Regions from separate parts of the Pseudoalteromonas sp. DY56-GL79 genome, predicted to be linked through region 1. Evidence: predicted binding sites of a transcription regulator. Region 1 holds the regulator's gene; the other holds the start of a gene.
The links. The regulator NrdR, encoded in region 1, represses ribonucleotide reductase genes. The targets are predictions, from matches to a motif close to AAACACNANATNTNGTGTTT.
Positions count from the first base shown of each region.

Region 2: a site for NrdR is predicted at 2,592-2,611, ahead of nrdA (class 1a ribonucleoside-diphosphate reductase subunit alpha). Genes of this name have one in related genera too.

Region 1 is NZ_JANHZS010000003.1:18,065-22,494, reverse strand. Features, by position in the region: gene thrC (threonine synthase) at 1-11, shown strand, start outside; gene glyA (serine hydroxymethyltransferase) at 269-1,525, shown strand; gene nrdR (transcriptional regulator NrdR) at 1,611-2,060, shown strand; gene ribD (bifunctional diaminohydroxyphosphoribosylaminopyrimidine deaminase/5-amino-6-(5-phosphoribosylamino)uracil reductase RibD) at 2,057-3,169, shown strand; gene NO992_RS02630 (riboflavin synthase) at 3,171-3,827, shown strand; gene ribBA (bifunctional 3,4-dihydroxy-2-butanone-4-phosphate synthase/GTP cyclohydrolase II) at 3,856-4,430, shown strand, end outside.
Region 2 is NZ_JANHZS010000005.1:73,307-77,736, reverse strand. Features, by position in the region: gene nrdB (class Ia ribonucleoside-diphosphate reductase subunit beta) at 1-185, opposite strand, end outside; gene nrdA (class 1a ribonucleoside-diphosphate reductase subunit alpha) at 239-2,524, opposite strand; gene NO992_RS04980 (HAD family hydrolase) at 2,880-3,527, opposite strand; gene ubiG (bifunctional 2-polyprenyl-6-hydroxyphenol methylase/3-demethylubiquinol 3-O-methyltransferase UbiG) at 3,524-4,234, opposite strand.

The DNA.
Region 1 (4,430 bases):
AACTCAACTAAATCAGAGAGCCTGTCTGAGTGGGTAGAACGCCCACTCAGATAAGGTCAATTTCAAGACTATATTAGCTTTTCAAATACAACTTAGGTTGTCTTATTTAAAATATTAATGTTTAAATAAAAAAATATCATCGCGATAGGGGTGTGAAATAAATTCAATCCCTGCTTAAATATGCCCATGCTGATTTCATAGGCAAACTGGTTATCTTGTGATGCTAGATTGTCTTTAAAAATACCCTTACGTTTACCTAGGAGAAACCATGTTAGAACGTAACATGAATATTGCAGATTTTGACCCAGAACTATTTGCAGCGATTGAAGCAGAAACTTCACGTCAAGAAGAGCACATCGAGCTTATCGCTTCTGAGAACTACTGTAGCCCACGAGTACTTGAAGCGCAGGGTTCTCAGCTAACAAACAAGTATGCTGAAGGTTACCCAGGTAAGCGTTATTACGGTGGTTGTGAGCACGTTGATGTGGTTGAGCAACTCGCGATTGACCGTGCCAATGCGCTATTTGGTTCGACTTACGCAAACGTTCAGCCTCACGCTGGCTCACAAGCAAACGCGGCGGTATTCCAGGCGCTACTTCAGCCACATGATACTGTGCTAGGTATGAGCCTTGCTCACGGTGGTCACCTAACGCACGGTTCACACGTAAACTTCTCTGGTAAAACTTACAATGCTATCCAGTACGGTCTAAACGAAGAAACTGGCGAAATCGATTACGCGCAAGTTGAAGCGTTAGCACTTGAGCACAAGCCAAAAATGATCATCGGTGGTTTCTCTGCGTACTCAGGTATCGTTGACTGGGCTAAGTTCCGCGAAATCGCTGATAAAGTAGGCGCTTACCTACTTGTTGATATGGCGCACGTTGCAGGTCTTGTTGCCGCTGGTATTTACCCAAGCCCAGTGCCTCATGCACACGTTGTAACAACAACAACGCACAAAACGCTAGCGGGTCCTCGTGGTGGTCTTATCATCTCTGCTTGTGATGATGAAGAAATCTACAAAAAGCTAAACTCTGCTGTATTCCCTGGTGGTCAAGGTGGTCCTCTATGTCACGTTATCGCTGCGAAAGCGGTTGCGTTCAAAGAGGCACTACAACCAGAGTTCAAGTCATACCAAGAGCAAGTGGTTAAAAATGCACAAGCTATGGTTGCGGTACTTCAGGAGCGTGGTTATAAAGTGGTTTCTGGCAAAACTGAAAACCACCTATTCCTACTTGACCTGATTGATAAAGACATCACAGGTAAAGATGCGGATGCAGCGCTTGGCCGTGCAAATATCACAGTAAACAAAAACTCTGTACCAAACGACCCTCGTTCACCGTTCGTTACTTCTGGTCTACGTATCGGTTCTCCTGCGATCACTCGCCGTGGCTTTAAAGAGGCTGAGTCGAAAGAGCTTGCTGGCTGGATCTGTGACGTACTAGACAACATCAATGATGAGTCTGTACAGGCACAAGTGAAAGAAAAAGTAAAAGCAATTTGCGCTAAATTACCTGTTTACGCATAATTTCGCTCACAAAAAAGCAGTTTTTTGTTATGATTAAGGCCGCATTCAAGCGGCCTTTTTTGTTTTTGAGTCAACGAGAGCGTCTATGCATTGTCCATTCTGTACAGCCAAAGATACCAAAGTGATAGATTCACGTTTGGTTGCTTCCGGCCACCAAGTCCGTCGCCGTCGTGAGTGTATTTTATGCCACGAACGCTTTACCACTTTTGAAGGTGCAGAGCTCTTAATGCCGCGCGTAATAAAGCAAGATGGAACCAGAGAGCCTTTCAATGAAGATAAGTTACTTAATGGCATGCACCGAGCGCTGGAAAAGCGCCCCGTCAGCACAGAACAAATAGAAGAAGTGGTACACCAGATTAAATCTCAAATTCGTGGTACGGGCGAACGTGAAGTACCAAGCGACATGATTGGCGAATGTATTATGGAAGCCCTCAAAAAGCTCGATAAAGTGGCTTATGTGCGATTTGCTTCGGTATATCGCTCTTTCGAAGATATTCGTGAGTTTGGTGAAGAAATTGCGAGGTTGGGGGATTGAGCCAGTTCACAGCGCAAGATCATGATTACATGAGCCGTGCCATCACGCTTGCAAAGCGCGGTAAATACACCACAACACCCAATCCAAACGTCGGCTGTGTGATCGTAAAAGACGGTGAAATCGTCGGCGAAGGCGCGCACTTAAAAGCAGGTGAAGGCCATGCTGAAGTGCATGCGCTTAAGCAAGCTGGAGCTAAAGCCGCTGGTGCGACTGCCTATGTAACGCTTGAGCCATGTAGTCACTATGGCAGAACGCCGCCGTGTGCTAAAGGTCTGATTGACGCAGGCGTCAGCAGAGTGGTTGCAGCTATGGTTGATCCTAACCCACAAGTTGCAGGGCGCGGATTGGCAATGTTAGAGGCCGCGGGAATTGCAACGGCTTTTGGTTTGCTAGAGCCACAAGCAAGGGCGCTAAATACTGGTTTCTTGAAGCGAATGGAGTATGGGTTGCCGTTCGTGACCTGTAAGCTTGCCGCTTCTGTTGATGGTAAAACCGCATTAAACAATGGCCAGAGCAAGTGGATCACCTCAGCGGCAGCGCGCTTAGATGTACAGCGCCACCGTGCGCAAAGCTGCGTGGTCTTGACCGGAGCGGATACGGTTATGGTAGACAATGCAAGACTCAATGTTCGTGAAGAGTTTTTGCAAGACACCGATTATCCTCAACCTGAGCTACGCCAGCCGATACGTGCGATTATTGACTCACAAAATCGTCTGACACCAGATCTTGCGCTATTTAAAATTGCATCTCCAGTGATTATTTTTCGCCGTACTATTGATAATTCAGCGCAATGGCCTCATTTCGTAGAGCAAATTGTCGTGCCTGAAATCAACGGTAAGCTCGACCTAAAAGCCGTGCTCAACAAGCTGGCTGAAAAGCACTGTAATTATGTTTGGCTTGAGGCTGGCGCCACCCTTGCGGGGGTAATGCATGAACAAGGGCTAATTGATGAATATATCATCTATTTGGCACCGAAAATAATTGGCGCTGGAAAAGGGCTGTTTAACACCACACCACTGAGTGCCATGTCGCAAATACCAGAGTTAGTGTTTGGCGACGTTTGCCAAGTGGGGCCTGATCTCAAACTTATCGCGACTAAAGAGAAGTAAAATGTTTACAGGTATTATCGAAGCAACAGGAACATTAACTCAATTGCAGCTCAAGGGCGGCGATTTAATTGTTCGTGTGACCACGACATCTCTTGATATGAGCGATGTAAACTTGGGTGATAGCATTGCCACTAACGGGGTCTGCCTGACCGTAACTGAGAAGTTTCATGATGGCTTCAAAGCCGATGTTTCTAACGAAACCTTAAGTTTGACGCGTTTTGCCGAGTACCAACAAGGCCAAAAGGTCAATCTTGAAAAGGCACTGCAGCCGATTTCACGCCTAGGTGGTCATTTGGTTTCTGGCCATGTGGATGGTATTGCTGAAGTGGTTGAGATAATCGCTAATGCCAGAGCGACTGACTATTGGTTAGCCGCGCCGTCATCGCTAATGAAGTATATTCCGTATAAAGGTTCGGTTGCCATTGATGGTATCAGTTTGACGGTCAATGCCGTGGAACAAAACCGCTTTAAATTGACCATAGTGCCACACACGGCGCAAGAAACGACGATTGCAGGTTTTCAAGTCGGGTCAAAACTAAACCTAGAGGTCGACCAAATCGCCCGCTACCTCGAAAGACTAATTCAGGGTGAGCCAAGCGCTGCCAGCGAGTCCACTCTCACAACCAGTCTATTGGCGAAAGCTGGCTTTATAAAGTAGCCATAGACAAAGTAAAAATGGGAAAACTATGAGTTTAAATAGTGCTGAGGAAATCATCGCGGACATTAAAGCCGGTAAAATGGTTATTTTGATGGATGATGAAGACCGAGAAAATGAAGGTGATCTGATCATTGCAGCAGAGCACATTACACCAGATGCAATTAATTTCATGGCAACATATGGTCGCGGGTTAATCTGTTTAACCATGACACAGGAGCGCTGTGAGCAGCTGAACTTGCCACTAATGGTGAAAACCAATGGCGCTCAGTTCTCTACCAACTTTACTTTGTCTATTGAAGCTGCGAAAGGCGTAACTACTGGGATTTCAGCGGCAGATCGTGCTCGTACAGTGCAAGCTGCAGTTGCCAAAGGTGCAGTGCCTGAAGATATTGTACAACCTGGTCATATCTTCCCAATCATGGCGCAACCAGGCGGCGTTTTAACGCGTGCAGGTCATACTGAAGCTGGATGTGATTTAGCACGTTTGGCGGGATTGGAACCTGCATCTGTGATTGTTGAAATTCTCAATCCAGATGGCACTATGGCACGTCGCCCCCAACTAGAAGTATTTGCAAAAGAACACGATATTAAAATTGGCACCAT
Region 2 (4,430 bases), on a different contig from region 1:
TCCAATCTATCCTTACTTACGTCTACTTCTTCTGGACGCCAGAAAAACGATAATTGCTTTTCAATTAGCTTCTCGAAAATAGGGAACTTCTGTTGGTCGTAGCGAGATACATTAACAGTTTGCCCGAAAAACATCGGTTCTTTTAATTGGTCGTTATGATTTCTGCTAAACGTAGAATATGCCATAAATGTGTTACTCAATACCTAAAAAAGCGGGTGAAGACCACCCGCATAAAAAGTTATATCTTACAAGCGCCGCCTTCACAGCCATCGTCTTCTGCTTCTGGTTTCAACTCATCTTGAGCATCCGAAGCACCGTCGCGGGTATTATGGTAGTAAAGTGTCTTAACACCAAGTTTGTACGCGGTGAGTAAGTCTTTTAGCAATAGCTTCATAGGAACTTTACCCGCTTCAAACTTACTTGGATCATAATTGGTATTTGCAGAGATAGTTTGATCGATGAACTTCTGCATAATACCAACTAGCGCAAGGTAACCATCGTTAGATGGAATATCCCAAAGTAGCTCATAGTTGTCTTTGAGGCGGTCGTACTCTGGTACAACTTGCTTCAAGATACCATCTTTACTCGCTTTGACACTGATATGGCCACGAGGTGGTTCAATGCCGTTTGTCGCATTTGAAATTTGCGATGATGTTTCCGATGGCATCAAGGCTGACAACGTTGAGTTACGCATACCGTGTTCTTGGATACTTGCTCTTAATGCATCCCAGTCAAGTTGTAATGGCTCTTCACAGACTTTATCAAGGTCACGCTTATAGGTATCTATTGGCATGATACCTTGTGAATAAGTCGTCTCGTTAAACTTAGGACAAGCGCCGCGCTCTTTTGCCAGTTCATTCGATGCTTTCATCAGATAGTATTGAATAGCTTCAAATGTTCTGTGTGTTAGGCCGTTAGCGCTACCGTCTGAGTACTTAACACCGTTCTTTGCAAGATAATAAGCAAAGTTAATCACACCGATACCCAGTGTACGGCGTCCCATCGTCGCATTGTACGCAGCAGGAACAGGGTAGTCTTGATAGTCTAATAGGTTATCAAGTGCGCGAACCGCCAGCTCTGCTAACTCTTCTAGCTCATCTAGAGACTTGATGGCACCTAAGTTAAATGCTGAAAGCGTACAAAGTGCAATTTCACCTTCAGGGTCATTTACATGGCTTAACGGCTTCGTTGGTAGTGCAATTTCAAGACATAGATTTGACTGGCGGATCGGTGCAACCTTAGAGTCAAACGGGCTGTGCGTATTACAGTGGTCAACGTTTTGTAGATAAATACGACCAGTGCTCGCACGCTCTTGTGCAAACATTGAGAATAATTCAATCGCTTTAATGCGTTTCTTACGAATAGACTCATCTTGCTCGTACTTAACATACAGTTCTTCGAATTTATCTTGATCTTCAAAGAATGCGTCGTAAAGACCTGGCACATCTGATGGACTAAATAGCGTGATATAGTCGTCTTTAATTAGGCGGCTATACATGGTTTTGTTGAACTGCACGCCATAATCTAAATGACGCACGCGGTTTTCTTCAACACCACGGTTATTTTTTAGTACTAATAGGTTTTCAACTTCAAGATGCCAAAGCGGGTAGAATAGGGTAGCTGCGCCACCACGCACACCGCCTTGAGAACAGCTTTTAACGGCAGTTTGGAAGTGCTTATAAAACGGTATACATCCTGTGTGGTACGCTTCACCATTTCTGATTGGGCTACCTAGTGCACGAATACGACCAGCGTTGATACCAATACCAGCACGCTGACTGACATATTTTACAATCGCAGAAGAAGTTGCGTTGATTGAATCTAGGCTATCGGCACATTCAATCAGTACGCATGAGCTAAACTGACGTGTCGGCGTACGAACACCCGCCATAATTGGCGTTGGTAATGAAATTTTGAATGTTGAAACCGCATCGTAGAATCGCTTAATGTAATCTAGACGCGTTTCTTTCGGGTAGTTTGCAAACAGGCTTGCAGCAACAAGAACATATAAGAACTGCGCACTTTCATAGATCTCGCCTGTTACGCGGTTTTGTACAAGGTACTTACCTTCCAACTGCTTAACGGCTGCATAGCTGAAGTTCATATCTCGGCTATGGTCGATGTAGCTATTTAGCTCATCAAACTCTGCTTTTGTGTAGTCAGTGAGAAGGTGCTGATCATAGCGCTTGTCTTCAACCAGCTTTACCACGTGGTCGTGTAAGTGCGGCGGCTCAAAACAGCCATAGGCTTTCTTACGCAAGTGGAAAATAGCCAAACGAGCGGCTAGATACTGATAATCTGGAGACTCTTTTGAGATCAGATCGGCTGCAGCTTTAATAATCGTTTCGTGGATATCACCAGTACGAATACCGTCATAAAACTGGATGTGTGACTTTAATTCAACCTGAGAAACTGAGACGTTATCTAGGCCTTCTGCCGCCCATGTAATGACACGATGGATCTTATCTAGATCTAACGGTTCTTTGCGACCGTTTCTTTTGCATACAGATAGCTGTTGGTTCATGTTATGTGCCTGTATTCCTTAGGAACGCGCTTTAGATATCGCACGAATATAAAATTGTTTAGCAAACCACCACTATATATGGTGCCCTAGTGGCTAGGGATCACAAGATAGTGGGGTTGACGTGAATTTGCAAGAGAACAACTCGGGCAGAATTGTGGATAAGTTTGGGATAATTTATTTATGTAAGTATCCACTAACCTATGACATTCCACTTATCTGCCCACAAAGAAAAATCAACAAAAAGATGATGCTTTTCAGCAAAAATAAAAAAAAATTCTAACTGATTTTTTTCTACACAAATTCGTATCTATTATAGCAAAAACACAATATATGGTGTTTTATTTTTTTATCGACACTAAATATGCGATAACGTGTCTAATGGGTTAGTAAGATAGAGATCCGCATACCAAGACTTAGCTTCAGCTTCAGATGGAATGAATCCCCACATTGCTGCGGCACTAATCATTTTTGCGGATTTTGCAGCAATAATGTCTCGTTCAGCATCGCCAACATAAATACACTGCTCTGGTGAAACCCCCAATTTTGACGCCACTAACAGTAAAGGCTCGGGATGAGGTTTGGCCACCGCCAGTGTATCTCCGCATACTACTGTCTCGATCTTTGCAAGTTCAGGGATCTGTTTTAGTAGCGGAAGTGTTAAAAACTCAGGCTTGTTTGTCATGATCCCAACCTGAATCTCTTTTTCTAGAAGTGCCGCTAATAACTCACCAATTTGCGCAAAGCATTGGGAATGTACTGATAAATTCTCCAGGTAGTAGTCGAGCACACCCTGATGTAAAACCTTAGTGTCGTAGTGCTTTAGTGACTCACCAAATCCTACCTGCAACATCGCTGCTACGCCGTTTGAAATCGCACTGCTATATGCCTGTTTGCCGACAGTAGGCATTTTATTAGCAGTTAAAACGTGGTTTAGTGCAGCGCCCAAATCATCACTGGTATCCAGCAAGGTGCCGTCTAAATCAAATAGTACCGCTTGGATCATGCCAGCTTCTCAAAGTGTAGAATATAGTTAACTGAAACGTCTTTAGTTAAGGTAAATGTTTTGCCGATAGGGTTGTAGTTAATCCCTGTCGCTGCTCTAACTTTGAGGTCGTACTTTTCAGCCCAATCAATTAAGGTCGAAGGGCGAATAAACTTATCATGCTCATGCGTGCCTTCAGGAACCATTTTAAGCAGTTTTTCTGCGGCGACGATAGCCAGTAAATATGCTTTTGTAGTTTTGTTTAAGGTAGAAAAAAATACATGACCACCAGGCTTAACTAGCTGTGCGACTGAACGAATAATGGATTCTGGGTCTGGCACGTGTTCTAGCATTTCCATGCAAGTTACTACATCGAATTCACTTTGGTGCATGGCTGCGAATTCTTCCGCTGGCACTTTTTGATAGTCTACGTTAACGCCGACCTCTAATGCGTGAAGCTTTGCAACGTTAAGCGGCTCTTGCCCCATATCGATACCGGTTGCATTTGCACCCAGCTTAGCCATGCTTTCTGTTAAAATCCCACCACCACAACCGACATCCAATACTGTTTTTGCGAATAGGCCTTCACACTTATCGTTAATAAAGTCCAACCTCAAAGGGTTAATGTCGTGTAATGGTTTAAATTCTCCCTCTCGGTCCCACCAGCGCTCTGCTATTTCTTCAAATTTAGCGATTTCATTAGGGTCTACATTTTGATGTTCGGTCATAAAAAACTTCCTCGTCGAATTGAGCGCATTATAAAGGGGATTAGATAAAAATAGCACCTGTAAAACGGTAAAAAGTGTGTTAGCATGCTTGACGAATTTTATAATAAACAAAGCCCCCGCTGATACTCTGAGGCAATTCGGCTATTTTTTGAAGTGCGTTTAATTGGCGCTTCAGCAGAATAAGCAGTTTGATATT